2 regions of the Bradyrhizobium sp. WBAH42 genome follow, and region 1 is predicted to be linked to the other one. Evidence: riboswitches for the same ligand, from Rfam matches in the RefSeq annotation. Region 1 holds a riboswitch; the other holds the start of a gene.
What was found. Region 1 has a riboswitch for glycine ahead of gcvT (glycine cleavage system aminomethyltransferase GcvT). Riboswitches for the same ligand answer to the same signal wherever they lie in the genome.

Region 1 (14,777 bases):
TGGAAGCTGGGGTTATTGGGATTGATCTCGATTGCCAGGTCCAGGTCCGATAATGCCTTTCCGAGATCGCCTTGGACCTGAAAAACCCTGGCTCGGCCGACATAAGGCCGCGGGTCCTTCGGGTTAAGCTGGACCGCGCGGTCGAAGTCGGACAATGAAAGATCGGTCTGGCCCCGCGCGAGATAGATGTCGGCCCGGCAGAATTGGCCGATCCAATGGTCCGGGCCGATCACGATCGCCCGCGCACAATCGGCTAAGGCGCGATCCGACTCGCCCCTTGTCTCATAGGCAAAGCTGCGGCCGATAAGGGCATGGACATTATCTGGATGTATCCGAAGGGCCCGGTCATAGTCGATGATCGCGCGATCGACATCGTCCTTCAGGTTCAGCCGCGCACGCCCAAGATACGCATAGGTATTGTTGCGATCGAGCTCGATGACCTTGTCGTAATCCGCAAGCGCGGCTTCGTGGTCGCGCCTCTGGACGTATATGGAAGCCCTCGCGAGGCGCGCGTTCAGATTGCCCGGATTACGCTCAATGATCTCGTTGTAGTCCGCTATCGCAGGGTCGATCTCGCCCTTCTGGCGGTAGAACATGGCGCGGCGGAAGCGCGCCATGACCACACCTTGCTGCATGCCCGTCCCCGCCGCCTGAACGATGGCGGTGCAGCCTGCGATCCTGTCATCGATGCTGAAATTGCCGGCCGCGTTACACTTGGAAGCCAACGGCATTTCCGCGCGAGCGCCTGATATCTCGAGCAAGGCAGTCAGCGCCAAAACACCGAAGCCTGCTGCCGCACAAATGAGTGTGCGGCCCACCATTCCAAACATGCAGTCCCCATCTCAATTCCCGGGGACTTCATAGCAACCGATTGCGCGTCTGCACAGCCTTTGGTTGCGGCACAAGGCGCAACTCGGGCGAGGATGAAGGTCTCGTAGGGTGGGCAAAGGCGCGCAGCGCCGTGCCCACCATCTCTATCAGCGTCGTCGATAGACATGGTGGGCACGCTTCGCTTTGCCCACCCTACGAGACCTCCACCCGACGAAACCTACGCACCCTGCTCGATCATCCCCTGCAGCCGCACCAGCTCCGCCTCGAGATCGCGCTCCACATCCGCCGCGCGAATGTCGAGCACCCGGTAGTCGCGCGCTTCGAGCCACGCCCGCCGCCCCGCCCGGTCCGCCGCGATCGCCTCGCCCTCGCCCGGGTTCACCAGCTCGATCGCGATCCGGTGCGGGAAGGAGACGAAGTCGGGGATGTGGCGCCCCACCGGGGTCTGGCGCTTGAACCCACCTGCGAAGCGGCGGTCGCGGGTGAGCGCCTGCCACAACAGTCGCTCGGCGTCGGTCGGGTTGCGGCGGAGCAGGCGAGCGAGGCCGCGCACGGTCGAGCCGCTGTCGGAGACGCCACCGCCCTGCCCGTGCTCGGCCAGCAGCGCGCGCAGGCGCGTGGCCTGCTCGCCGTCGAGCACGCCGCCCTTGGCCGGACCCTTGCGCCCCTCGGCGATCGCCATGATCACGCCGTGCAGGGTGTGCATGTCCTGCTTGGTCGGCTCCATCCGGGTGAAGATGTTGCGCAGGTTCACCAGCATGGTGTCGCGCTTCTCGGCCGGGCGCAAAAACTCGACCTTGTCGAGCTCGCGCACGAGGTTGTCGAAGAAGGCCTGCATCTGGTGCTGCGAGGCGCGCTCGGAGCGCTCCGGCATGGCGTGCGGCAGTTCGCCGGATGTCGCCCGCTTGAACCATTCATAGCCGATCAGCAGCACGGCCTGGGCGAGGTTGAGCGAGGCAAAGCCCGGATTGACCGGAAAGGTGATGATGCGGTTGGAGAGCCCGACCTCCTCGTTGGTCAGGCCCCAGCGCTCGCGGCCGAACAGGATGCCGGCCCTGCCGCCGGTCGCGACGTGCCCGGCGATCTCGGCCGCTGCAGCATCCGGCCCGACCACGGGCTTGGCCTGGTCGTGGGGACGCGCGGTGGTGGCGAACAGCAGGTCGAGGTCGGCGACCGCCTCTTCGACCGTGCTGAACAATTCGACCGTTTCCAGGATGTGGTCGGCGCCGGCCGCAGCCCGCTGGGCCGCGATGTTGGGCCAGCCGTCCCGGGGGTTGACGATGCGCAGGGCGCCGAGGGCAAAATTGCCCATGGCGCGCGCGGCCATGCCGATGTTCTCGCCGAGCTGCGGCTCGACCAGGATCACGATGGGACCGTCGAGGGAAAGGCCGGCTTTGCTCTTGTCAGTCCCCGACATCTCGCTCTGCTTTCACACTGTCTCTCAAGGCCTTGGCGAGGCCATCTTCAGGAATTGATTCAAGCCGGTCGTTCGAACTGGTCTTGGGCCGGCTCGGGCGCTGTCCGCCTGTCGTTTGCCTGTCCTGACAAAATTCTCAAGGGAAATAACGGCTTGGATTCGACTTTTGAAACTCGCCTGGAACGTGAGGCCGGCCCCGGCAGCGGCCCGGCCCGCCGCTTCCCGCCTGCGCAAGCTGGATGAGCTAAAAGTGCATAATCCCTTGGCTTTCGCCCGCCGCGCGGCGGTGCTAAGAGGCGGCGGATATTCACGCTGGCGCGCCAAAAGCGCCGTTCCCAAGAGGGCTTCCCCGATCATGGCAAAAATCAAGGTATCCAATCCCGTCGTCGAACTCGATGGCGACGAGATGACCCGGATCATCTGGCAGTACATCAAGGACAAGCTGATCAACCCGTTCCTGGATGTCGAGCTGCTCTATTTCGACCTGGGCATGGAATACCGCGACCACACCAACGATCAGGTGACCATCGACGCCGCCGAGGCGATCAAGAAGGTCGGCGTCGGCGTCAAGTGCGCCACCATCACCCCCGACGAGGCCCGGGTGAAGGAGTTCAACCTCAAGCAGATGTGGAAGTCGCCGAACGGCACCATCCGCAACATCCTCGGCGGCGTGATCTTCCGCGAGCCGATCATCTGCAAGAACGTGCCGCGCCTGGTTCCCGGCTGGACCAAGCCGATCATCATCGGCCGCCACGCCTATGGCGATCAGTACCGCGCCACCGACATCAAGTTCCCCGGCAAGGGCACCCTCTCGCTGAAGTTCGTCGGCGAGGACGGCACCGTGATCGAGAAGGAAGTGTTCAAGGCGCCCGGCGCCGGCGTCGCGATGGAGATGTACAATCTCGACGATTCCATCATCGACTTCGCCCGCGCCTCCTTCAATTACGGCCTGCTCCGTAATTACCCGGTGTACCTGTCGACCAAGAACACGATCCTCAAGGTCTATGACGGGCGCTTCAAGGACATCTTCCAGGACATCTTCGACCGCGAGTTCAAGAAGGAGTTCGACGCCAAGGGCCTGACCTACGAGCACCGCCTGATCGACGACATGGTCGCCTCGGCGCTGAAATGGTCCGGTGGCTATGTCTGGGCCTGCAAGAACTACGACGGCGACGTGCAGTCCGACACGGTCGCGCAGGGCTACGGCTCGCTCGGCCTGATGACCTCGGTGCTGCTGACCCCCGACGGCAAGACCGTTGAGGCCGAAGCCGCCCACGGCACCGTGACCCGTCACTACCGCGAGCACCAGAAGGGCAAGGAGACCTCGACCAACTCGATCGCGTCGATCTTCGCCTGGACCCGTGGCCTCGCCCACCGCGCCAAGCTCGACAACAATGCCGAGCTCGCCAAGTTCGCCGCCACGCTGGAGAAGGTCTGCGTCGACACCGTCGAGGCCGGCTACATGACCAAGGACCTCGCGCTCCTGGTCGGCGCCGACCAGCGCTGGCTCTCGACCACCGGCTTCCTCGACAAGGTCGCCGAGAACCTGACCAAGGAGCTGGCGGCGTAAGCTACCTGCCCCACCCGTCATTGCGAGCGCAGCGAAGCAATCCAGGATCCCTCCGCGGGGACAGTCTGGATTGCTTCGTCGCAAGAGCTCCTCGCAATGACGAGACCGTTGATCGAGGACCGTGCATGCCATCATTCATGAGCGTTGCGTTCGCGGTCTTCGCGCTGGCGAGTGCCCCTGCGCTGGCCGCCGAGCCGCTACCCAACGCCATCGCCGCCCCCGGCGAGACCATCGTGCTCAGCGTCCACGCCGAGGGCGCGCAGGTCTATGAGTGCAAGTCAGCCGCCGACGGCAAGCTCGCCTGGGCCTTCCGCGAGCCCGTCGCGACGCTGCTGTCTGAAGGCAAGACCGTTGGCCGCCACTATGCCGGCCCGAACTGGGAGCTCGCCGACGGTAGCGCCGTGGTCGGCAAGGCCGTCGGCAACGCACCGGGCGCAACGCCTGCCGATATCCCGTGGCTCAAGCTGGAAGTCGCCGCCCGCCGCGGCAGCGGCACGCTGACGCCGGTCACCACGGTCCAGCGCATCAACACCCATGGCGGCAAGCTCGACGGCGCTTGCGACAAGGCCGGCGAATTCAAAAGCGCGCCCTACGCGGCCGATTACGTCTTCCTGAAGAAGGGCTGACCGCTTAGCGGTCGGTGCCTTCCTTCTCCGCCTGCGCGAGCTCGGCGAGCGCGAGATCGCCGGTATCGGCGAGCCGCGCCTTTGCGGTTTCGTGGACGTGGGCAGCCAGCGTCGGCATGCGCGCGATCAGGGCATGAAAATCCTGGGCATCGAGCACGAGCAGCCGCGTCTTGCGCGTTGCCGTCACCGTGCCGCTGCGCTTCGTCTTGTGCAGCAGCGCGATCTCGCCGAAGAAGGTGCCGTCGGCGAGGCGCACATGCTGGTTCGGCAGCGCGATCTCGACCTCGCCGGCGGTGATGAAATACATCGACGAGGCGACATCGCCCCGTCGCACCAGGATCTCGCCCTGCTCGATGGTGCGCGCCCTGAGCAGGCGCATGATGTCGGCGATCTCCGCGGCGGAGAGGTGCGAGAACAGCGGCACCCGCGCCAGCATGCCCCAGGTGACGACGAAATCGCGCCGCTTCACCTCTTCGGCGAAGGCGGTCGAGATGATCGCGACCGGCAGCGCGATCATGGCAAAGCCTGCGATGATCGCGAAGGTCGAGACGAACTTGCCGAGCGGCGTCACCGGCACGACATCGCCATAGCCGACGGTGCCGAGCGTCACGATCGCCCACCACATCGCCTGCGGGATGGTGCCGAGCTTGTCGGGCTGCACGTCGCGCTCGATGGCGTAGAGCAGCGAGGCGAAGGTCAACACGGCGCCGATCAGGATGACGATGCAGCCGATCAGCGCGCGCCGCTCGGCATGCACCGCGGCGAGCAGCGAGCGCATCGCCGGCGAGTACCGTATCAGCTTGAAGAACGGCAGCACGCCGAGCGCTGCCAACGTCGCGTGCCGTCCCGTCGCGAGCACGATTGCCGCCGGCAGGAACGCCATCAGGTCGATGATGCCGAGCGCCGAGAAGACGTAGCCCAGCCGGTCGGACAGCGCCGAGCCCTTGCGCGGCGTATGGCCGGCCACGGTCCACAGCCGCGCCGCATATTCCAGCGCGAACACGATCACCGACAGGATGGTGATGCCCGCGAACAGCGTGCCGAACCGCGCGTCGAGCTCCGGCACCGAGGCGAGGATCATCGCGGCGACGTTGAGCACGATGACGCCGATGATGACCTGGATGAAGCGCGACCCGACCGAATAGGCCAAGGGGTCGTGCTCCAGCAATTCGTAGAGGCGATCCCTCAAGTCCGGATCGGAAAGCCCACGTCCTCGCGGAACGAGGCGCATGGGCCTTTAAGCGCCTGCCATCGCTTTTTCGATCGCGCTCAAGGCTTCGGACGCCTTGGCGCCATCGGGGCCGCCGGCCTGGGCCATGTCGGGCCGGCCGCCGCCGCCCTTGCCGCCGAGCGCCTCGGAGGCGATGCGCACCAGATTGACGGCGTTGAAGCGCGCGGTGAGGTCCTGCGTGACGCCGACCACGATTCCGGCCTTGCCGTCCTCAGTGACGCCGACGATGGCGACGACGCCCGAGCCGATCTGCTTCTTGCCGTCGTCGGCAAGGCTCTTGAGATCCTTCATCTCGATGCCTTCCACCGCACGCGCCATCAGCTTGACGCCGCCGGCCTCGCGCACGCCCGACGCTGCGCCGTTGCCGGCGGAGGCACCGCCGCCCATCGCCAGCTTCTTGCGGGCATCGGAGAGCTCGCGCTCGAGCTTCTTGCGCTCCTCCATCAGAGCGGCGATGCGCGCCGGCACGTCGTCGAGCGAGGTGCGCAGCTCGTTCGCCGCGGTCTTTGCCAGGGCCATGGTGTCGTTGGCGTGTTTTCGCGCGTAGTTGCCCGTCAGTGCCTCGATACGGCGCACGCCGGAGGCGACCGCGCTTTCGCTCGTGACCGTGATCAGGCCGATATCGCCGGTGCGCTTCACATGGGTGCCGCCGCAGAGCTCGACCGACCAGCCGAGCGCGTTGGCGCCGCGCTCGCGCGCGGTCCTGCCCATCGAGACGACGCGGACCTCGTCGCCATATTTCTCGCCGAACAGCGCGCGCGCCCCGGCCTCGCGGGCCTCGTCGACGCCCATGACGCGCGTGGTGACCTCGTCGTTCTCCAGCACCACGTCGTTGGCGATGTCCTCGACCCGGGCGAGCTCCTCGGCCGTGATCGGCTTCGGATGCACGAAGTCGAAGCGCAGCCGATCCGGCGCGACCATCGAGCCGCGCTGGGCGATGTGATCGCCGAGCACCTGGCGCAGCGCCTCGTGGATGATGTGGGTCGCGGAGTGATGGGCGCGGATGGTCGAGCGCCTGGAATGATCGACCTCGAGCTGCAGCGCCGTGCCGAGCTTCAACTCGCCACTCTCGACCGTGCCGATATGGACGAAGAGATCGCCGAGCTTCTTCTGCGTATCGGTGACGCGGACCTTGATGCCGCCCTCGCCCGAGAGCACGCCGGTATCGCCGACCTGGCCGCCCGACTCCGCATAGAACGGCGTCTGGTTCAGCAGAAGCGCGCCGGTCTCGCCGGCCTTGAGGCTCGCAACCTCGGCGCCGTCCTTGACCAGCGCGGAGACCACGCCTTCGGCGCTCTCGGTCTCGTAGCCGAGGAATTCGGTGGCGCCGAGCTTCTCGCGCAGCGGGAACCAGATCGCTTCGGACGCGGCCTCACCCGAGCCTTTCCAGGACTCGCGCGCCTTGGCCTTCTGGCGCTCCATCGCGTCGGTGAACGCCGCCTGGTCAACGCCGATGCCGCGCGACTTCAGCGCGTCCTGCGTCAGATCGAGCGGGAAGCCGTAGGTGTCGTACAGCGTGAAGGCGACGTCGCCGTCGAACATGTCGCCTTTCTTCAAGGACGCGCTCTTCTCGTCGAGGATGGCCAAGCCGCGCGAAAGAGTCTTGCGGAAGCGGGTCTCTTCCAGCCGCAGCGTTTCCTCGATCAGCTTTTCCGCGCGCATCAATTCCGGATAGGCCTGGCCCATCTCGCGCACCAGCGCCCAGACCAGGCGATGCATCAGCGGCTCCTTGGCGCCGAGCAGCTGCGCATGGCGCATCGCGCGGCGCATGATGCGGCGCAACACATAGCCGCGGCCCTCGTTCGAGGGCAGCACGCCGTCGGAGACGAGGAAGGCCGAGGAGCGCAAATGGTCGGCGATGACGCGGAACGAGGCGGCATTCTGCGCGGTCGGGCCGCTGCCGAGCGCGGACGCGGTGGCCTCGATCAGGTTGCGGAACAGGTCGGTCTCGAACACGCTCTCGACGCCCTGGAGGATGCAGGCCATGCGCTCCAGGCCCATGCCGGTGTCGATCGAGGGACGCGGCAGACCGACGCGCTCCTCCTTCGTCACCTGCTCGTATTGCATGAACACGAGATTCCAGAATTCGAGGAAGCGATCGCCGTCCTCTTCCGGCGAGCCGGGAGGTCCGCCCCAGATGTGCTCGCCGCGGTCGATGAAGATCTCCGAGCACGGGCCGCACGGCCCGGTGTCGCCCATCGCCCAGAAATTGTCCGAGGTCGGAATGCGGATGATGCGGTCCTCGGAGAAGCCGGCGATCTTCTTCCACAGACCCGCCGCCTCGTCGTCGGTGTGATAGACGGTGACGAGCAGCTTGTCCTTCTTCAGCCCGAACTCCTTGGTGATCAGCTTCCAGGCGAGCTCGATCGCGCGCTCCTTGAAGTAATCGCCGAACGAGAAATTGCCGAGCATCTCGAAGAAGGTGAGATGGCGCGCGGTGTAGCCGACATTGTCGAGGTCGTTGTGCTTGCCGCCGGCGCGCACGCATTTCTGCGAGGTGGTGGCGCGCTGGTAGGGCCGCTTCTCGACGCCGGTGAAGACGTTCTTGAACTGCACCATGCCGGCATTGGTGAACATCAACGTCGGGTCGTTGCGCGGCACGAGTGGCGAGGACGGCACGATCTCGTGGCCGTTCTCGGCAAAGTAGTTCAGAAAGGTCGACCTGATCTCGTTGACGCCGCTCATGTTCATCCAATCGGGTATGCTTGGGCCCGCTTCTCGCCGTCCAAACCGGACCGTTCAGGCTGATATCTGCGGGCCAAAGCGCTTTTAGACAAGGCCAGCTTCGCTGTCCAGAAACTGTGCAGGGAGATCAGAGGGTTGCCGCAGGCGCTCAATCCCCTTGCAATCCCGTTGGATAGGACGTGCGGACGCGTTGACAGGCTTGGCTCCCCTGTGGTCTCTACCCATCTGTATCGTACGGCCACGTCGGGAGAGACCGGCTACTAGTTAGCCGGCGCCGAAGGAGCAACCGCCCCGGAAACTCTCAGGCAAAAGGACCGCGTGGCTTTGACAGCATCTGGAAAGAGGCGCCGACGGGTGTAGACCCGGACAGCGTCCGCCGACGGGATAATACTCTCAGGCACAGCGACAGATGGGGCTTCGACTGGTGTCCATCGGGGAATCCTCCCCGGGGAACCGCCGAGGGCCCTCAAGATGCTAGCTCACGACCAAGACTCCCTGAAACGCACCCCCCTCTACGACCTCCACGTGTCCCTGGGCGGCAAGATGGTGCCGTTCGCGGGCTACGACATGCCCGTGCAGTACCCCGCGGGCGTGCTGAAGGAGCACCTCCATACCCGCACCAAAGCGGGCCTTTTCGACGTCTCCCACATGGGCCAGCTCGCGCTTCGGCCGAAGTCCGGCAAGGTGGAAGACGCTGCCCGCGCGCTGGAGCGGCTAGTGCCGCAGGATATCGTGGCGATCGCCGCGGGGCGGCAGCGCTACGCCCAGTTCACCAACGAAGACGGCGGCATTCTCGACGATCTCATGGTCGCCAATTTCGGCGATCACCTGTTCCTGGTGGTCAACGCCGCCTGCAAGGCCGAGGACGAGGCACATCTGCGCGCCAACCTGTCCGACGACTGCGTGATCGAGCAGCTTGCCGACCGCGCGCTGATCGCGCTGCAGGGTCCGAAGGCCGAAGCGGCGCTGGCGAAACTCTGTGCAGAGGCGCCGGCCATGACATTCATGGACGCCGGGCCGCACGAGGTCGCCGGCATCAAGTGTTTCGTCTCGCGCTCCGGCTACACCGGCGAGGACGGCTTCGAGATCTCGGTTCCATCAGGCGATGCCGAACGCCTCGCAAAAATGCTGCTGGCAAATCCCGACGTGCTCGCGATTGGCCTCGGGGCCCGCGACAGCCTGCGGCTGGAAGCCGGGCTCTGCCTGTACGGCCACGACATCGACACCACGACCACGCCGGTCGAGGCCGCGCTGGAATGGTCGGTGCAAAAAAGCCGCCGCACCGGCGGAGCGCGCGCCGGCGGCTTTCCCGGCGCTGCGAAGATCCTCGCCCATTTCGATAACGGCGCATCCCGCCGCCGCGTCGGCCTGCTCGCCCTGGGCCGCGCGCCAGTGCGCGAGGGCGCGCTGCTGTTTGCCGACGCTGCGGGTGGCGAGCCGATCGGACAAGTCACGTCGGGCGGTTTCGGCCCGAGCCTGAGCGCGCCGGTCGCGATGGGCTACGTGCCTGTGAGCCTCGCTGCGCTCGGCACAAAGCTCTTCGCCGAGGTGCGCGGCCAGCGGCTGCCCTTGCAGATTGCTGCAATGCCCTTCGTCAAAAACACCTACAAACGCTGAGGACGAGACAATGACCACGACGCTGTACACTTCCGACCATGAATGGCTCGCCATCGACGGCGACACCGCCACGGTCGGCATCACCGATTACGCCCAGCAGCAGCTCGGCGACGTCGTGTTCGTCGAATTGCCCAAGGTCGGCCGCAGCTTGAAGAAAGCCGAAGCCGCCGCCGTCGTGGAGTCGGTGAAGGCCGCCTCCGACGTCTACGCCCCTGTTACGGGCGAAGTGCTCGAGACCAACGAGGCCCTCGCCGCCGAGCCGGCGCTGATCAATTCGGATGCGCAAGGCGCGGCCTGGTTCTTCAAGATCAAGATTGCCGACAAAAGCGAGCTCGGCGGCCTCATGGATGAAGCCGCCTACAAGGCGCATACGGCTTAAGGACGATGGAGCAAGCGATGACCGCGCACCGCAAGACCAACGGCGACACCGCCGCCAGTTTCGTTCGCCGCCATATCGGCCCATCCGCGCGCGACGTCACCGCAATGCTGGAGGCCGTCAGCGCCAAGAGCGTCGATGCACTGATGGCGGAGACGCTGCCGGCCTCGATCCGGCAGACCTCCCCGCTCGATCTCGGCAAGCCGCTGAGCGAGACCGAGGCGATCGCGCATATGGCCGAGCTCGCAAGCCAGAACCAGGTCTTCACCTCGCTGATCGGCCAGGGCTATTCCGGCACCATCCTGCCCGCGGTGATCCAGCGCAACATCCTGGAGAACCCGGCCTGGTACACGGCCTACACGCCCTACCAGCCCGAGATCAGCCAGGGCCGGCTGGAAGCGCTGTTCAACTTCCAAACCATGATCTGCGACCTCACCGGGCTCGACGTCGCCAACGCCTCGCTGCTCGATGAAGCCACCGCGGCGGCCGAAGCCATGGCGCTCGCCGAGCGCCACTCGCAGGTCAAGGCCAAGGCCTTCTTCGTCGACAAGGACGTGCATCCTCAGACGCTGGCGGTGATGCGCACCCGCGCCGAGCCGCTGGGGTGGTCTCTGGTCGTCGGCGACCCCCTCACCGATCTCGACAAATCAGACGTGCTCGGCGCGCTGCTGCAATATCCGGGCTCTTCGGGCGCGCTGCGCGACCTCAGGCCGGCGATCGCCGCGCTGAAGGCCAAGGGCGCGCTCGCCATCGTCGCCGCGGACCTCTTGGCGCTGACCTTGCTCGCCTCGCCCGGCGAGTTAGGTGCCGACATCGCCATCGGCTCGGCGCAGCGCTTTGGCGTGCCGATGGGCTACGGCGGACCGCACGCCGCCTATATGGCGGTGCGCGATGCGTTGAAGCGCTCGCTGCCCGGCCGCATCGTCGGCCTTTCCGTGGATTCACGCGGGGCGCCGGCCTATCGGCTCGCGCTGCAGACCCGCGAGCAGCACATCCGCCGCGAGAAGGCGACCTCCAACATCTGCACCGCGCAGGTGCTGCTCGCCGTGATCGCCTCGATGTATGCGGTCTATCACGGCCCCGAGGGCCTGGCGCAGATCGCGCGCAACGTGCATCGCCGCGCCGCCGTGCTCGCAACCGGCTTGCGCAAGCTCGGCTTTGCGCCTGACAGCGAGACCTTCTTCGACACGCTCAGCGTCGATGCCGGCGGCAAGCGCGAGGAGATCGTCGCGCGCGCGCTCGCCGAGAAGATCAATCTCGGCGTCGGTGATACCGCGCTTCGCATCGCACTCGACGAGACCACGACGCCCGCGACGGTCGAAGCGGTCTGGCGCGCCTTCGGCGGCAAGCTTGCCTATGCCGAGATCGACGCCGAGACGCGCGAGGCGCTGCCGGACGAATTGAAGCGCGCCACGGCCTTCCTGACCCATCCGGTCTTCCATGCGCATCGCTCGGAGACCGACATGCTGCGCTACATGCGCAAGCTCAGTGATCGCGACCTCGCGCTCGACCGCGCCATGATCCCGCTGGGATCGTGCACCATGAAGCTGAACGCGACCACCGAGATGATGCCGCTGACCTGGCCGGAATTTGCCACGCTGCATCCGTTCGCCCCGCGCGAGCAGGCCAAGGGCTACCACGCGCTGTTCGCGCGGCTGGAGAAATGGCTCTGCGACATCACCGGCTATGACGCGATCTCGCTGCAGCCGAACTCGGGCGCGCAGGGCGAATATGCCGGGCTGCTCGCGATACGGGGCTACCATGCCGCGCGCGGACAGAGCCATCGCAAGATCTGCCTGATCCCCTCTTCCGCCCACGGCACCAATCCGGCTTCGGCCGCGATGGTCGGCATGGACGTGGTGGTGGTGTCTTGCGAGAAGAACGGCGACGTCGACGTCAATGATCTCCGCGCCAAGGCGGAGAAGCATGCGAACGATCTCGCCGCGGTGATGATCACCTATCCCTCGACCCACGGCGTGTTCGAGGAGCACATCCGCGATATCTGCGACATCGTGCACGGCCATGGCGGCCAGGTGTATCTCGACGGCGCCAACCTCAACGCGCAGGTCGGCCTCAGCAGGCCCGGCGAATACGGCGCCGACGTCAGCCATCTCAATCTGCACAAGACCTTCTGCATCCCGCATGGCGGCGGCGGCCCCGGCATGGGCCCGATCGGCGTCAAAGCGCATCTTGCCCCGTTCCTTCCCGGACACCCGACGACGCAAGCGGATGCGCCGGTCGGTCCGGTCTCGGCCGCGCCGTTCGGCTCGGCCTCGATCCTCACCATCTCTTACATCTACATCCTGATGATGGGCGGCGAAGGCCTGAAGCGCGCCACCGAGATCGCGATCCTCAACGCCAATTACATCGCAGCGCGTCTCGATCCGCATTTCCCGGTGCTCTACAAGAACGAGAAGGGCCGCGTCGCGCATGAGTGCATCGTCGATCCGCGTCCGCTCAAGACGACCAGCGGCGTCACCGTCGACGACATCGCAAAGCGCCTGATCGATTACGGCTTCCACGCTCCGACCATGAGCTTCCCGGTGCCGGGCACGCTGATGATCGAGCCGACCGAGTCGGAGTCGAAAGCCGAGCTGGATCGTTTCTGCGATGCCATGATCGCGATCCGGAAAGAAATCGCCGAGGTCGAGGCCGGCCGTTTCAAGATCGAAGCCTCGCCCCTGCGCCACGCCCCGCACACCGTGCACGACATCGCCGACGACGATTGGAAGCGCGCCTACACCCGCTCTGAGGGTTGCTTCCCCGACGGCGTCTCGCGCACCGACAAATATTGGTGCCCGGTCGGCCGTGTCGACAACGTCTACGGCGACCGCAACCTCGTGTGCTCCTGCCCGCCGGTCAGCGATTACGCAGAAGCCGCGGAGTAGGATTTGTAGGGTGGGTTAACGGGCGGTCGCGCGAAGCGCAGGCCGCCCGCGTAACCCACCACTTCAGCTTTCGCGGAGATAAACAGCGGTGGATTACGCCTTCGGCTAATCCACCCTACAACACTGAATGTGCCTCTACGGCGCAACCAGCAACCGGCGCTCGCCATCCCACCGCCACAGCCGTTCGTTGGTCAGAAGCGTGCCGCCCCACGAGCGCTTGACCGGGTTGTGACTGCGAAAATCTTCCCGGCCCGCCAGGACCGCTTCGCCAAATTCAGTCAGCGACAGCCGGCTCCGGCGAAAGGCAGCATTGCGGCTTCTCGCGTTGTCCGGATCGAGTGTCGCCAGCTTGCCGTCCAGACCCGCGACCGCTGGCGCCGGGCCAAAAGCGAGCCCTTCGAGCAGCGCGCCCAGCTCCCACTGATCGAACACGCGTGTTCCCAGCGCGCCCGGCCGAAACAGCTCATCGGTACGATTGTGGCCGCCCGCAATCCGCTCGAGAAGCCGCGTCTCCGTCGCCCCCAGTCCCGTCGCCGGCGACGGCAGTTCTGCGAGCAGGTCCTTCATGGCCGGCTTCAGGAAAGACAGCTTGCCGAGCGGCCTGCCGAGCAGCCCGGCGCAAAGCTCGGGCGTCGGCGCGCGGTAGGCCTCCCAGGCCATGCTGGCGATCTCAAAATCGCTTTCTGCGATATCGAACTGCTGCACATCACGACGGCGAAGCTCTGAGGGATCTGCTTCGCGCAGGTCGAAATCGACGCGTCGCAATCTCAGCTTCTCTGTGATGGATGGTTCGGAACGCAGGTAATCGAGGATCCAGATCAACTGCAATTGACTGTTTGGTTCGGGATCGAACCATAGTTCGATGAGATCGACCCCATAGGTTTCGCAGACCCAGAGCAATCCACCCGCCCGGTCCGGGCGCCTGATAAGGGGCGATTGACGGATGCGGACGCAATCCGACCAGTGCATTGGGTCAAACCACGACTCGCGCGCGCCGAGATAACTGTTGAGGTGGTCAGCGGTGGGAAGTGGCCCCGAAACGAAGCGGTAGATGAACGGGATGACCATGTCGGCGCGATCGGCGAGGGCAAGGCCGACGCCCGACGAACTGGTCAGGATCACACGCTTCATCGTCGACGCGCCCTTGTTCACCGGCAGCATCAGGCCGGTACAATAATCATGCAGTGGCCTCATCCGCGCTGCCTGACCGATAACACTTCTTGCGGCGCGGCCGAATGACTCAGCAAGACTAGTCCACCCCACGAACCTGCCCTAGGGCGCCACCAGCAACCGGCATTCGCGATCCCACCGCCAGAGCTGCTCGTTGGTCAACTCGGTCCCGCCCCACCATCGTTTGATCGGGTTGTGACGCCACATGTCGTCTTCACGGGCGAGAAGTGAACCTCCGAGCTCGGTCAGCGTGAGCCTCCACTCACTCCTGCCGAAGTAGCGGTCCTCATTGTCGAACGCCGGATCGCCCAACAAGAGCGGCGGCGCCGAATACGCCCCCAGTTCGAGCAAAGCGTCACGCGCGTC
Region 2 (14,777 bases), 1.8 Mb from region 1:
AAGCCCCGCTTGGATGGTACGGTGCTCGATGGCGCAGATGTACCAACTCGGCGTCCACTTCCACAACATAGCTCACTCCTCTGGTGGGCTGCGAGAAGGATGCGGATCGGCCGGAGGAACGCTCTAAACGTCGATGTGGCGCACTTTTCCGGCCTGTTCTTATGAGTTCTGAGGCTTCCATATTGGGCGAATTTAGACATCCGCGTCTTTTACGAGTACACGCCCCAATGGATGTGGTGTTCAATGTGCAGCTAGTTCTTCCTTGATTACTGCCACGTAATATGCTGCGCCGATGCCGAGGATTTGGTCATTGAAGTCGAAAGCCGACTGATGGAGGCCAGAGCCTGTCAGCAAAGGGCCTGCACCGATCCAGGCGTAGGCCCCCGGCCGATGTTGCAGCATAACGGAGAAATCTTCCGCACCCATCGACGGCCGAAAATCCGTGTCCACCGCGTCAGACCCGAGTACATTGCGTGCCGCTCGTTGCGCAACCAAGGCCTCGCGGTGTGAGTTCACCGTACTCGGCATCCGGCGCATATAGTTCAAAGCGATACTTACATCGAACGCTTGGCCGAGACCCGACGCGATTGCCTGCAATCGACTTTCGATACGATCTTGAACTTCATCCTTGAAAGTTCGAACGGTCCCACCGATCTTGATCTCGTCCGGGACAACATTGTGAACCTCGCCACCCTTAACAAACGTAATGGACGCGACTCCCTGCTCGAAGGGATCGATATTTCGCGCAACCACAGTCTGAATAGCCGAAATGAGTTTCCCCGTAACTACGGCTGGATCTCTCAAATAGTGGGGGAGCGCCGCATGCCCCCCTTGCCCCCTCACCAAAAAGTCGAATGTATCGAAGCGAGCCATCATCGGTCCTGGCTGCACTGCAATGCGTCCCTGATCCAAACCGGGCCAATTGTGTAGTGCATAGATTGATTGGACAGGGAATCGTTCGAAAAGTCCTTCTTCGACCATTCGGCGACCGCCGCCCTCGTTCTCCTCTGCTGGCTGAAACACAAACACGACCTTTCCCGCGAATTCACGGTTCTGCGCCAGATGTTTTGCCGCGCCTAGCAGCATTGCCATATGGCCATCGTGGCCGCAGGCGTGCATCATGCCTTGGTGCTTCGATGCATACTTGATGTTCGAGGTCTCCGTAATGGGCAACGCGTCGAGCTCAGCACGAAGGCCGATCGCTTGATCGGATTGGATGCTACCTTCCAACACTCCAACGACGCCGGTGCCCGCGAGGCCTCGCTCGACCCGCAAGCCAAACTTGTTAAGGCATGCAGCAACAAAGTCTGCTGTCTTCGTCTCGCGATAAGCAATCTCCGGCATCTGATGAAGCGCATGTCGCCATTCGCGCATACGTTGAACCGTCTCTTCTGATACGTGAAAATTCATGACTTTCTTTTGTCCGTCTGTCCTGTCACACAGCGAGCGAGAATTGAGACAAGCTCAACAACCATCGCACGAGGGTGGAGGCAGAAGACAAATAAGTCTTGGATGGATGAGACCTACGCTAAGCTGCAGCGCGCCAAGCAGACCGAAAGGTGCCAGGAGTCATACCAAATGTGCGCACGAATTCGCGTGTCAGGTGCGCTTGATCGTAAAATCCGGCGTCTAATGCGGCTTCTACTAGCGACGCTTGGCCCCGCAGCAGCGTTTTGGCACGATGGATTGCCAAGAGAGAATGAAAATTGTGGACGCTCGTACCGACCTCCTTGCGGAACCGCCGCGACAAATAGCGTGGCGAGATGGAGCAAGCGGCCGCAATCTCATCTAGATCGGATTGGAGCGTTTTTCGACGCGCGAGAATCGACGCAGCTTGCGCTGCAAGCGAGGAGCGGTCGTCTGGGAGATAGCCTAACCTTGGTGAAGGTGATTGCACTGCAAATTCCGATATGAACGACCAGCCCTCCTCATCGACTGGCGCAAATCGATGAACAAATCCGGCCGGAACCACAACGGTGTCGCCAGCTGACACTTCATAGAATTTGTCTCGCAGATACAGCCGCGCTCGTCCTGCTAGGAGATGCACGATCTCGTCGCCGGCATGGAAATGCGGCCGAAATCGCCAGCAATGCTGACCTCCTTTGATAAATTCAATGCGACCGACTTTCGACGGCAGTACGGACAGCGTCGTTCGCGGTTCTGATGCGGACTTGGGCGCTACCACGGTCGTGCTCCGAATTTGGATCCAAATCGATTGTCGTAGGAACTCCCCAGTCAAGAATTTTAGCATACCGCCACAAGAGTCCAAGAGACTAACTACGCGAGCCTCGATGCTCGCTCCGGAACGGTACCAACAAGTTGGTCCCATTCATCCAAGACAGCGTGAATCGTCGTCGAACACGAAAGTACCTCGTTGGTTGTCGCGCCTTCCCGCCGCTTGCAACGAGGGACAATGTTAGCGTGAGGCAACCTTTCTAGGGGTGGCCTCCCATGAAGATCTGCGCGACGAAGGCGCCGCCAACAAACGTGCCAGCGTTCGCCGCCAGCGAGACGACCACGATACGCCAGCCGAGCTTGCGGAATGCTGGAAGATCCTTTGAAATCGACAGGCCGGCGAGCGCGATAACGGGTGTCGCCAGTGCCAGAAAATTGATGCGATTGGTGACAGCGGCGACGTCGGCGGCGTAAGGCGTCGTCGGAAACGTCAATACCATTGCTAGGAGAGACACCGAGAGTACGGCAGGGAACACTCCCCCCGCGGCCCTGTACATTACGTATCCGACTGCGACACAGCTGAGAATAACCGCAAGACCTGCCACGGTGGAATAGTCGGGCAATGTCCTGAAAGCGAGGTAGTTCGCTGCAAGGGCGATCAAGCCAACTCCGACCCAAACCAGCACTATTTGAGCATTCGAAAGCTTTTGTTCGTCCTGCAAACGACCGACAGCGTCCGAGAGCCCATCCGAATAGGTTTCCACTACTGGCTTGCAAGCGCCGCGCCGGAAGATCGGCTCCAAGACCGCATAGGCCCAAACCGTGAAAGGAAGGGAAAGGAAGAGTGTGAAATAGGTCCCGATCGTGGTCGTGATTAGATTGCTGGCTGCCGCGAAGGCAGCCACTTCCTTGGCTATTTCGGGACTCTGCTGAGCCGAGATTGCGCTTGCTGCTGCTGCCATCAAGCTACCCGACCCCATACCGGCGCCCATTGCCAGAGCGCGAGGGTGAAAGATGCCTAAGCTAGTTACGAGCGAGGCAAATAGAGAGATGAAGATCGTTCCAAATACAGTGCCTGTGATATACTCGGCCAGCACTCCGCGGCCTTCGGGGCTGTCCATCCCGTAACGTTCGCCGATAATGGCTAAGCTCGGCTCGCGCCCGACCGAAAACGTTGCACCAATCGCTTCGCGTTTGATACCAAGCAGCAGCGCGATCGGCAGCCCGACCATTGCCGTACCGAAGAAATGGCCAAACTCCTGGAACATCAGCGCCCATCCTGCATCAAGGATTCTCGGCAATGAGCCACCGACTAGCAAACCGAGCTTCGCAATGAATAGCAATAGAGCAAGCTGAAGCCCGAGGCTCGCAAGCCGCTGCAAATTCATATCTAATCTCAGGGCACCCGGAAGTCGCGGCGATGCGATGCCCCAGACCACTCCGATCAGCATCGCCCACAGGAACGGCAACAATGTAATCCGGTACGCGCCGCCGAGCGGAATCGTCACCGGCCCCGCCAATTCAGCCATCGCGACGCAAATTGCTGCAAACACTAAGAGCTTGACCAGATCCAGCGATTGCGCAACACGCGGCAAAGCCGCGAGCTTCATCTCCATCACTCCCTCCTGTAGTTGGTGAGTGATTGCCTCCAGGCCAATCACCACAGTCGGGAAATAACTAGAGAAGTGGATCGCACCGTCTTGGATCGAACGGGCCTTTTTTGACGTCCGGCACAAAGTTGCAGATGGCGATTTGCCGTGCTGGTCCCAATCATCCAAGACGGCTCGGTAATAACGCTGCAAGCCTCCGGGAGGCTGCAAGGAACACTAGGATTTTCAACAATGAGCGATCACACGCCGCCGTTTACTCTCGTTAACTCGCATCAACGCCGGACGTTTTGGATCGGTGGCCAGCGGCAATCAATAATCGCGGGTGAGGCCGAAACCAACGGCCGCTACACATTGTCTCATTCCCTCATTGAAAAGGGAGCGGGTGCCTCCGAGCATGCTCATGGCGCTGAGGCGGAGGCCTTCTATATCCTCCGTGGCGAGTTGGAGTTCACGATAGCGGGACAGAAGAAGCAATTGCGCCGCGGCGATTTTCTGCATGTCGAGCCTGGGCTTGCCTATAGCTTTGATCCTGTAGGCGCTGAAAGTGCCGAAGTCTTGGTGATCTATGCGCCAGCCGGACTGGAACGTTTCATCGCGGAGGTTGGAATCGCTGATTCCAACGATGTATTGGCTTCCCGCGAGGCTGCTCTCCGTTCGGTTCAGGACGTGACCAGCATGAAGGAAGCCGCAACTTCGTACGGCCTTCGCTATCCGCCGAGGGCGGGCTCGTAGCCAATTGACAGCCATAGAGCATGCATCGACACTTCTGTCGTCGACTTGTCGAGTCTGTGTGACATTTGCACTTCGCCGCGCTGAATGAACTAAACAAGACGCTAGGCTGAACCGTTCAGCAGGTCGGCAATCAGAAGGGCGGCGTGATCAAGATCTGCTACAGCATGGGCGGCGCTCACCTGAATTCGAAGGCGAGCTCGACCTTCCGCGACTACGGGATATGTCATCGCCGGCGCATAGACGCCTTTGCCACTAAGTGTAGAGGAAATCCGCCGAGCTCGATCCTCGCCCCCGATCATTAAAGCGGTGATTGCGCTGTCGCTGTCCAGAAACGGCAGGTCATGAGAGTGGAAGCTGGCCCGCAGATAAGCGAGGTTGGCCGACAGGCGATCTAGGAGCGCGGGATCAGATTGGCAGATTTTGAGTGCGGCGAGTGCTGCTGCAGCATTTGCTGTCGTCATGCCCATGGTGAAGATAAAGCTTCGGCTATGAGCCCTGAGCCGAGAAACGACATCGTTCGAGCCGGCGACGAAGCCTCCGCTGGCGCCGCCCAGCGCCTTTGAGAATGAACCGGTCAACACGAGCCCCATAGAACCGTTGGGTAGGCCACGGAAGGGCGCCGTCCCCCGGCCATTCGGCCCGACAACACCTAGCGCATGTGCCTCGTCGACCATCAGTTGAGCATCGTATCGCAACGCGAGCGCATAGATCTCTTGCAGCGGAGCGGCGCCTCCTTCCATACTGAAAACGCCATCCGTGACGATAAGCCGGCGGCGCGCCTTGGTAGTCTTCCGCAACACGACCTCGAGGTCGTTAATGTCTCGATTCTTGTAGGGAAGCACGTCGGCGCGGCTGAGTCGGCACCCATCGATAATACTAGCGTGGTTCAATCGGTCGGAGATAATGACGTCGCCCGCTTCGGCGAGCGTGGTCAGGACGCCGGCGTTGGCGCAGCCGCCTGACGAAAATAGGAGAACATCTTCCACTTGGAGGAAGGACGCGAGAGTTTGGCGCAACTCCTCATGAAGGACCGTCGTCGCAAAAGCGGGATAGACTCCAGTCCCGGTCCCATAAAGCTTAATCGCCTCGCTCGTCGCAGCGAGGACTCGCTCATCAAGGGAAAGACCGAGATAGTCATTGGAACCGAGCATGACCGTGTCGGCGCCATTGACGATGATCCTACCGCCGCGACGTTCGCTGATGATCTTTCTGCCTGCTGCATCGATCATCATGAAAGGGCCTCATCTAGGGTACGAGGCAGCGCCCGAGCAACAAGTTCAGTCCAGTACCGCAATACGATCGGCACGATGCCGTCATTGAAGACGTATCGATCGCCATGAAGCCCTTCGCCGGGGCCAACCTCGCCCGAGCCGATCCACGCATAGGAGCCGCCGACCGCCCTAATCATGAAAGCGAAATTCTCGCAGCCGAGGCTGGGGCTGAAATCAATTAAGGTATTTTCTTGACCCACGACCCGAGCGGCGGTCGCTGTCGCTAGCGCTACGGCCTCTGCCGTGTTCACCACGGGAGGATAGCCCCTCCTATAGTCGAGCTTTCCATGGACGCCGTACGAAGCGGCGATGCCTAGAGCAATCTGATCCAACAACTTCTCGCAATGCGCCGAAAGGGTCGGGTCGAAGAAGCGGCATTTCCCTTGGAGCCTCATCTCGTTGGGAATGATGTTGCCGACATTCCCGCCGTGGACTTGGGTAAGGCTGACAACGAGGGGCATTTGCGGGTCGACCGAACGGCTGACAATGCGTTGCACCGCGTTGATAAATGCCCCGGCCGCAAGAATAGGATCATCGCCCAAATGCGGCATGGCCGCATCGGCGCCGAACCCCGAGAAAACCAAACCGAAATTGTCGACTGCCGCCATCTGGGGCCCGACGCGAGTGGCGATCGTGCCGAATTTTTGGCCTGGCCAGTTGTGTACGGCATACATGGCTTCGACTGGGAACCTTTCAAAGACGCCATCCTCGATCATACGCATGCTCCCGCCGTCGTTCTCTTCCGCAGGTTGGAAGACGAAGTAGACAGTGCCATCAAAAAATTGGGATTCTCACTCAGAAGCTTAGCGGAACCAAGTAGCATCGCCGTGTGGCCATCATGTCCACAGGCATGCATCAAACCCTGACGTTTGGAGGCGTAGGGGAGACCGGTTCGCTCGACGATGGGCAGCGCGTCCAGCTCGGCCCGCAGGCCGATGGCCCGCTTGCCACTCCCGTTCTTCAGCACGCCAACAACGCCGGTGCCGGCGATCCGTTCATGCACCTCAAGGCCAAAGCTTCGCAATTGATCAGCTACGAAGCGCGCCGTCTCATTCTCCTGGAAGCCAAGTTCTGGATTGGCATGGATCTGATGCCGCCAGGCGATCACCTCTGGTGATATCACCGCGATCGGGTCATTATGCAGCATTGGCTTGCTCCTGGTGTGCGATCATCTCAAATCTCAAGGAATGAGATGGCTTCGCGCCGCAGGAGTCTTGAACGAGATTGACCAGCCGATGAGCAAGGACTTGCAAGAAGAGCAAGAGTTCTGGCGCCACCCGCGCTTCCGTGACCTGGGTCTCTTGAAGGCAAAGTTCACGAAGCACCGGTATGACCGCCATACTCATCCAAACTACGTCATTGCGCTAATCACCGCAGGCGCTGAACGCGTCAAAATTGGTCGAGAAACCGTCGTTGCACCAACGGGTACACTGCTCGTGGTCAACCCCGAGGAATGGCACGATGGGGAGTCTGGATGCCCCGATGGCTGGTCCTATCGCACCTTCTATCCTCAAGTAGAGTTCCTGACACACGTCGCGGTGGAGCTCGGCCGCAGCGAATCTCCTATATTTCGGCAGTCGGCGATAGACGATCCGCAACTGAGGGATGCGATGGCACTGGCTCATCGGTTGTCGCGGAGCGATGACATACTGGCGGCCGAGACGGCGATGCTGGTCTCCTTGCGCCATCTCATCTTGCGGCATACGCATCCGCAAAGCCCTCCGGAATTCGTCGAGCATTCAAATGCCCGGCGTCGAATGGCTGTCTACCAAGAGTTAGTCGAAAAAAGATTGTGTTTCAGTATTGATCTGCAACAACTTGCGGCGGCTGCCGGTGTTACTCGTTTTCAGGTCATTCGCGACTTCAAGAAGGTGGCTGGCCTTACCCCAGCCGCTTTCATTCGTGATCGCCGACTTCGGCGCGCAAACGCCTTGATTGAGGCTGGAGCAAGTCTGGCCGATGCGGCCGTCGGAGCCGGCTTCGCGGATCAAAGCCATCTCTCCAGAATATTTCGCGCCGCTCACGGATTTACGCCCGGGATGCTTAAGAGAGCGGTGGCCTGAGTACGCATCAACATGCCAAACAGTGCAAACTGATCTTCAATCCCGTCTTTTAGCGGACTGCACTCATTGAGCACAGGCGGAGCGGGCTTACCTGCAACCGGCTCCGTTTGAGACAGCAATACTTGGAGCGGCGCGACACAACCATTTCTTGTCTGCGAAGCACTGGTACCCCGCGCACGTCGATCGCAACGGGCGAGATCAAGGGTCAGACCGATCATCTCGAGCCTTGGCGTGTTTGAGATCAGCAAGACGCCGAGATCGCCGTGCGCCCGGTGCCGGACGGGACCATTGAAGGCGCGTCGGGGTCGCGCCAGTCATCGACCGCTCCTGCCACCATCTGTGCGGTCGCGGCAGACAGGGTCCAGCCGAGATGACCATGGCCCGTATTGTAGAACACGCCGGGGATCCGGCCGGCACGCACCACCGGCATCATGTTCGGCATCATCGGACGCAAGCCCGCCCATGGCACGACCTTTGAGGTATCGATGCCGGGGAAATGCTGCCGCACCCAGTCGACCAGCGGCTGGATCCGGTCGGCGCGAATATCGCGGTTGAAGCCGTTGAACTCGGCGGTGCCCGCGACGCGGAAGCGGTCGGCGCCGAGCCGGCTGGTAACGATCTTCGCAGCTTCATCGAGCAGGCTGACGGTCGGTGCAGCGTCCCGGCCTTGCGGGGCATCGAGCTGCACGGTGATCGAATAGCCCTTTACCGGATAGACGTTGACGCGATCGTTGAGCATGCCGGCGAAGTGGCGGCTCGCCACGCCGGCGCAAATCACGATTCCATTCGCCTGTAACTCGTGCCGCCTCGCGATGTCAGCATCGGGCGAAGCGGCTTCTCTCCAGCCGATGCGGAAGCCGTCATCGCCGCGCGAGATCGCATCGACATCGGCTTCGTGGATGAAGGCCGCGCCGCGGCGGATGCAGGCGTCGGCGAGCCCGCGGGTGAACTTGTGGATATCGCCGGTCGCATCCGATGGCGTGAAGAAGCCGCCATAGCAGGCCGTCTGCAGCGCAGGCTCGAGGCTGCGGATTTCGTCCGTCGTCACCGGCCGGCGGTCGAGCCCGCCTTGTTGCAGCAGCGTGTTGACCCGCAGGCCCGTTTCGAAACCCGCCTTGTCGTGATAGACATGCAGGATGCCGCGGCGTTCGAGATCGAAGGCGATTTTCTCGCGCTCGGCGATCGAGAACAGATGCTTGCGCGCCTCGATGGCGAGCCGCGTGGTCTCGATGGTGTTGGCGCGATAGCGGCCGATGTTGCCGACGAATTCGCCGATCCAGGAATATTTGTGCCAGCTCGGCTTCGGATTCATCAGGAGCGGCGCGTCGCTTCGAAGCATCCAGCGCAACCCCTTGAGGATGGTCGCGGCGCTGTTCCAGACTTCCGCGTTGCTGGCGGAGAGCTGTCCGCCATTGGCGAACGAGGTTTCCATCGCGGCGTAGCGATGCCTGTCGAGTACAGTCACCCGGTAGCCACGTTCGAGCAGGGCATAGGCCGTCGTCACGCCGGTGATGCCGGCGCCAATGATCGCAATGTGAGGCATAATGGTCTTCAGGCTCCCGTGGGTTAGAGTCGCCGAACCGCCGGTGAAACCGGCTGCTTCAGCGCCCCATCTGTCACGGTACCTGAGAGCTTGATCCGCATCGGGCCTGGGCCCGCAAGCGAACTATCCCCTTCGGTGGACGTCACGGCCCTTGATCAGCGGCCATGTCCGTCTCTCTCCAGATCGTCCTGACGATACGGTCCTTTTGCCTGAGAGTTTCCGGGGCGGTTGCTCCGTCGGCGCCGAAGCCAACTGCACGAATGCAATTGCTTCGATCTCTCCCGCATCGTCGCCTTGGACGGCCGGACCGTAGGCGAAGCCTCAAAATTGGACAAGCCTAAAATTCGATCCGGCAATGCCATCGTGTTGTGCAGTGCAAATCGATGTCAGTCCAGCATCGCCAGCAGCGCAGCCATGAGGCGGCCGCGGTCGGCGAGGCAGTCGACCTCGATGTGTTCGTTGAGTGTATGCGCATCAGCGCCGCGAACGCCGGGGCCGCCGAGCGTAGGATTGCCCATCGCGCCGGTGAAGTTGCCGTCGTGCCGGCGTTTGGTTCCACGCCGGGCGTGAACTCGCTGGTCACCTTCATGGTCTCATTGACGACGCGGATTTCCTCTCTTGAAACGGTTGTTGCTTCGCCTAAAGCCGAAACGGCCGCGCGCCTGATCGGCGTGCGGCCGAAACTTTCTTGAACTGGCCGGGACCGCTCGCGCAGCCCCTCCTCTGGTGTCACTCCGCCGCCTCCGAATATGCTTCACCACCTTGCGGCCCATTTGGCGAAGCCGACCGAGTCTCTGGCTCGGCCGTTCTTAGCAGGGAGGGCAGCCAACCGGTCCCTGCCAGCAATTGTGCGGCGGCTTCCGCCATCTCGACCTTCTTCATATCCACCATACGTTCGGCCGCCTCGCCGCTCACGCCTTCGCAAACCGCCTCCAGAATGCGCGCTTTGGTGACGCGACCCAGATAGCTGCGCACCGTCGGCCGCCAGTATCCGGTCATGTCGAGAGACACAGCTTCCGCCAGCCGATCGGCCGTTGCCAATGCCTGCGGTCGCCGCTCCCACGGCAATCTGAGCGCGTTGACGGTCAATGCCGTGCAATGCGCAAACAAGGCCATGCGGCTATCGTGGTCGAGTTCCGCCACGAAGGTCCAAAGGCTGATGACGTCCCGGGGCATTTGCCTTGCCCAATTGGCATGGCGATCCGCCCAAGCCATGCCGGTCGGTGTATCCTCGATGCCGTCCGCGTGCCCAGCCAAATCTGTCTTGATCGGCTGGATGCCGACCACATGCGCATCCGCACCGAGATAGAAAATTTGGGCGGCGAGCGCATGCGTCACCGCCACGATGGCAGTTGCGGGTTGTTCGCTCAAATTGACGCAGTCCCAAGGTGCGATGTGCGGTGAGGTCCCGAACGAGAACGTCAGATAGCGGTCGGTCGTCGTCCTCTTTCTCGGCAACGACTTCTTCTCCATCATCGCCCTGCGACGTTGGGCCATCTGTCTCGCCGCCCTCGTTCGGCGTCTGCGCGTCGATCCCCTCCTCGGTGTCGGCCTGGGGCTTCTCGTCTGCCGGGCGGATGAACCCGCGCTCGATCCGAATGGTCCCGTCGTGATTGAGGATCACGAACGCGCCACCACGCGCGATGTCATCAGGATCGTAGGCCTGCCGCTTCGCTTCCAGCCGCTCGATTTCGGCCTCAAGTTCGCCGAACCGCGCATCCACGTCGTCAGCAAGTTCTTCGGCCCCCTGATGCTCTTCCGTCAACCGGTCGAATGCCGTCTGCACCGTTGTAAGAGCGGCCTGATCTTCCGCCGAAAGCTCAACCTGATGCGGGTAGGTCGGCCGCATGCCGTGCGCATGCGGGAAATCAAGCTGGACCTCCGTCCATTTCCAGCCCTCGGCTGCCCGCACGGCATCGGCCTCACGGCCGAGCTTTGCAGTCACCAGCAAATCGAGCAGCGCTACGTCTTCCAGATACCCGCCGCGATCTTCGGTGAAGAGGTCGCGAAGGATCGAGCCGCCTGCTTCCGTGTAGGCCTCCATCCCGACAAAGCGCGCGCGGCGATCGATTGCGGCGACGTGGGTTTCGGTGAGCATGCGGCGGATGGTGCTGGCGTCGCGGTTATAAGACAGCCGCTCGTAGACGCCTTCCTGCCGGGCATGATCGTCGGTGATGGCGAAGGCCATCAACTGTTCAAGGGTCAGATCGCCATCGCGATAGACCTGCATCAGTTTCGGGGAGACCGCGCCGATCCGCAGGCGTTGACGCACAACATGCGGCGTCACGCCGAAACGGGCGGCAATTTCCTCTGCGCCGAAGCCCCGCTCTTCCGCCAGCTTCTTGAAGGCTTCGAACTGATCGGCGGGATGCATGTTTTCGCGAGTGACGTTTTCGTCCAGGCTGATTTCGTGCGGATCGTTCGCGGTATCGACGATGCAGCGGATGGGTTCGGTCTTCTTAATCTCCTTCCGCTTCACTCGCAGAAGCTGGGCAAGCCGCCTGCCCTCGCCGATGGTCACGAAATAGAACCCCGTGGGCGCTCCTTCTCCGTTCAACTCGGGCTCAACCACCAGATTTTGCAAGATACCCTTGGCGGCGATGCTAGCCGCATAGGCCTCAATCGCTGCTTCACTGTGCGGCATCTTGCGCGCGTTCTTCGGCGACTTTTTGAGTTTGTTGAGTGGAGCGAAAATTTCCGTCCCGCTCTCAGGATGGTTTCAACGTGCTTGGCCGACATGATCAATCTCCCTTTTCGGCTTTCATGGGTGCAAGGCGCACTCCGCGCCTGCGCCCCTGCCCGTCGGCTAGACCGGGGGTAGCAAGTGCCAGGGCGAACCGAGCGGAGGGGGATCACCCGCACGAAGGGCCGCTCGCAAGAGCGGGTCTGCACGGGCGCATGCCAGGCGTTCAGGAGAGTGAGTGATCAGAAAATAGCGCGGAAGACCGGGGAGACCGCTCGGGGCGGCGCCGGTTTTGGCCGGCGCTTTACCCTGACGCGCGAGGGGCGGAGCCCCTTAGGCGGCTTGCCTCAAGGAGCGCTTTACCGCCTTCCAATCACGTTCAAGACACAGGACCACCTGCGAGAGCAGCCCACGAAGTAAGAACCAGAAATAGATTCGAAGCTAGGAATTGAGTAGGATGCGCAACATCTTCATTCTCCATCTCTTTGAGAGGCTAGAGCTAGCGTAGACGCCATGTAGGGTGGAGCGAAGACGGCATCATCCCACTGTGGAGGCTTCCACTTTTTGAGATGCTCAACCGAGCGGTAGTCAGCGGGAAGCACTAACCGAACGAACGTGGCGGCGCGATCGGGCGCTTTGAGCCAGCGCGAACGCCTGGGCGAGGTTACCTGCGATACGTTCATCAAGTGTCGTGGAAACGGCAGCCAATTGACCTTGCCCCCAGATTTTATCCAGTTCTGAGTTCGCTCAAGCCATTGGATTTGCCCAGTTGGGCGGTGGTAGCGACGGGAGCTGGCGCGGAGCCATCGGCATAGCGCAGCGCCAGATCCCGGCGCGGGTGGCAGGTGAAGGCGAACTCGGAGGGTGTCTTCCATCCGAGCTGTGAGTGCGGTCGTGTGTAGTTATAATCGGCGCGCCAGAATCCGAGCGCGACGCGGGTCTGAGCCAGCGACGTGAACAGCGTCTCGTTCAGCAATTCATCCCGGAGCCGACCGTTGAAGCTTTCGATGAAGCCATGCTGCATGGGCTTGCCCGGAGCGATATAATGCCAGGCGACGCGGCTCCGATCGGCCCAGGTCAGGATGGCGTTGCTGGTAAGTTCGGTGCCGTTGTCGCTGACCACCATCTTTGGCTTGCCGCGCTCCATGACCAGCCGATCCAACTCCCGCGCCACCCGGGCCCCGGAGAGCGAGGTATCGGCCACCAGCGCCAAGCACTCGCGGGTACAGTCATCGACCACGGTCAAGATGCGGAAGCGGCGGCCATCCGTGAGCTGATCGGAGACGAAGTCCAGTGACCAGCGGTCGTTCGGTGCCATCGGCACCGTCATCGGCGCCCGGGTCCCGATCGCCCGCTTGCGGCCGCCACGGCGGCGCACCACCAACTTCTCTTCCCGGTACAGCCGGAATACCTTCTTGTGGTTGATCGCAAAGCCCTCCCGCCTGAGCAGAACATGCAGGCGCCGATAGCCGAAGCGGCGGCGCTCCTGGGCGATCGCCTTCATGCGCTGGCGAACGCCGGCATCATCCTCTCGGGTCGTCCGATATCTCATGGTCATGCGGCAGCAGCCGATGGCTTTACACGCCCGCCGTTCGCTCATCCCGTGGGCATCCACGAGATGCGCGACAGCCTTCCGCTTGGCCGCGGGCGTCACCACTTCTTTCCCAAAAGGTCCTTCAACGCCGCATTGTCCAGCATGGCGTCAGCCAGGAGCCGCTTCAGCTTCGTGTTCTCGTCCTCCAGCGTCCTCAGCCGCTTGGCCTCGGAGACGTCCATCCCGCCGTACTTGGCCTTCCATTTGTAGATGCTGGCGTCGCTCACGCCGTGCTTGCGGCATAGATCGGCGACCGACACCCCGACCTCGTGCTCCTTCAAGATCCCGATAATCTGCTCTTCCGTAAAGCGGCTACGCTTCATGCTCTGGTCCTCGTCGTGGGCCAGAACGAACTTCAAACTGGATTAAGCCCCGGGGGCAAGGTCATTCTGCCACGCGGCGTGCTCGTCGATCCAACCGTCCTTCAGTCGGCCGATGGCGGATGCTGACAACCCGGCAGTCATCCTTGCCAAGCAGCGCCGCCAGCGCCTCGGAGAAGTCAGCCAGTCGAAATCCCCTCCAGATAAAGGATTGGCAACAGCGTCTCGATCGACTTCGAGCGGCGCATGTAGGGCGGCAGGATCGACGGCGAGAACCGGATGCGGCCAGGATCGGCAGCGGCGGCCTCGCGATCGCGTACACGCGGCTGGCGGACGGCGACCGGACGATACCGGTATCACCTCGCGCTCCGGCAGGTGACCGTGGCGGACGACGCGCTGGTGGCCATCCTGGGCCTTCAAATCGGCATGCTGGCCGAGAAAGTCTGCGACCTCGGCCTCGACCGCCTTCGCGAGCAGGGCACGGGCCCCGTTGCGCAGGACTTCTGTGAGTTGATCGTCGAAGATTCCTGACTGAATCAGCTGAATGACGTTATCGCGGGACACGGCATATCGCTCCTTGGTGGAGAAGTGGAGGCGTCAAGCACCCCCACGATATGCCGCCTTCCCGATTCCCGCCGTCACCAACTGTGGGCGATAGCTCCATTCGTTGTCACGTACATGTAAGGAATGTAAAAGCCAATCTGACCGGCAGATTTACTAACTTGAATTCCTGAATAGCACTCCACGTATGACCCCACTGTGCTTGAGGGATAGCTCGCGACGCCA

Region 2: another riboswitch for glycine. It lies ahead of DCG74_RS37825 (D-amino acid dehydrogenase); the one in region 1 lies ahead of gcvT (glycine cleavage system aminomethyltransferase GcvT).

The regions. Positions count from the first base shown of each region.
Region 1 is NZ_CP036533.1:6,271,797-6,286,573, forward strand. Features, by position in the region: gene DCG74_RS29645 (lipopolysaccharide assembly protein LapB) at 1-830, opposite strand, end outside; gene DCG74_RS29650 (TrmJ/YjtD family RNA methyltransferase) at 1,049-2,248, opposite strand; gene DCG74_RS29655 (NADP-dependent isocitrate dehydrogenase) at 2,604-3,818, shown strand; gene DCG74_RS29660 (DUF3455 domain-containing protein) at 3,944-4,444, shown strand; gene DCG74_RS29665 (cyclic nucleotide-gated ion channel) at 4,449-5,675, opposite strand; gene alaS (alanine--tRNA ligase) at 5,682-8,360, opposite strand; glycine riboswitch at 8,595-8,686, shown strand; gene gcvT (glycine cleavage system aminomethyltransferase GcvT) at 8,832-9,977, shown strand; gene gcvH (glycine cleavage system protein GcvH) at 9,988-10,356, shown strand; gene gcvP (aminomethyl-transferring glycine dehydrogenase) at 10,374-13,241, shown strand; gene DCG74_RS29690 (hypothetical protein) at 13,377-14,402, opposite strand; gene DCG74_RS29695 (hypothetical protein) at 14,514-14,777, opposite strand, start outside.
Region 2 is NZ_CP036533.1:8,081,298-8,096,074, reverse strand. Features, by position in the region: gene DCG74_RS37870 (hypothetical protein) at 1-69, opposite strand, end outside; gene DCG74_RS37865 (M20 aminoacylase family protein) at 241-1,410, opposite strand; gene DCG74_RS37860 (AraC family transcriptional regulator) at 1,529-2,185, opposite strand; gene DCG74_RS37855 (DUF3100 domain-containing protein) at 2,436-3,953, opposite strand; gene DCG74_RS37850 (cupin domain-containing protein) at 4,017-4,517, shown strand; gene DCG74_RS37845 (aminotransferase class I/II-fold pyridoxal phosphate-dependent enzyme) at 4,619-5,749, opposite strand; gene DCG74_RS37840 (M20/M25/M40 family metallo-hydrolase) at 5,746-6,510, opposite strand; gene DCG74_RS37835 (M20/M25/M40 family metallo-hydrolase) at 6,501-6,935, opposite strand; gene DCG74_RS37830 (AraC family transcriptional regulator) at 7,003-7,851, shown strand; gene DCG74_RS37825 (D-amino acid dehydrogenase) at 8,093-9,394, opposite strand; glycine riboswitch at 9,463-9,578, opposite strand; glycine riboswitch at 9,582-9,688, opposite strand; partial or broken gene DCG74_RS37820 (M20/M25/M40 family metallo-hydrolase) at 9,781-9,933, opposite strand; partial or broken gene DCG74_RS37815 (ParB/RepB/Spo0J family partition protein) at 10,124-12,089, opposite strand; one part of gene DCG74_RS37810 (IS3 family transposase) at 12,805-13,745, opposite strand; one part of gene DCG74_RS37810 (IS3 family transposase) at 13,745-13,994, opposite strand; partial or broken gene DCG74_RS37805 (transposase) at 14,061-14,555, opposite strand; gene DCG74_RS37800 (acetoacetate decarboxylase family protein) at 14,630-14,777, opposite strand, start outside.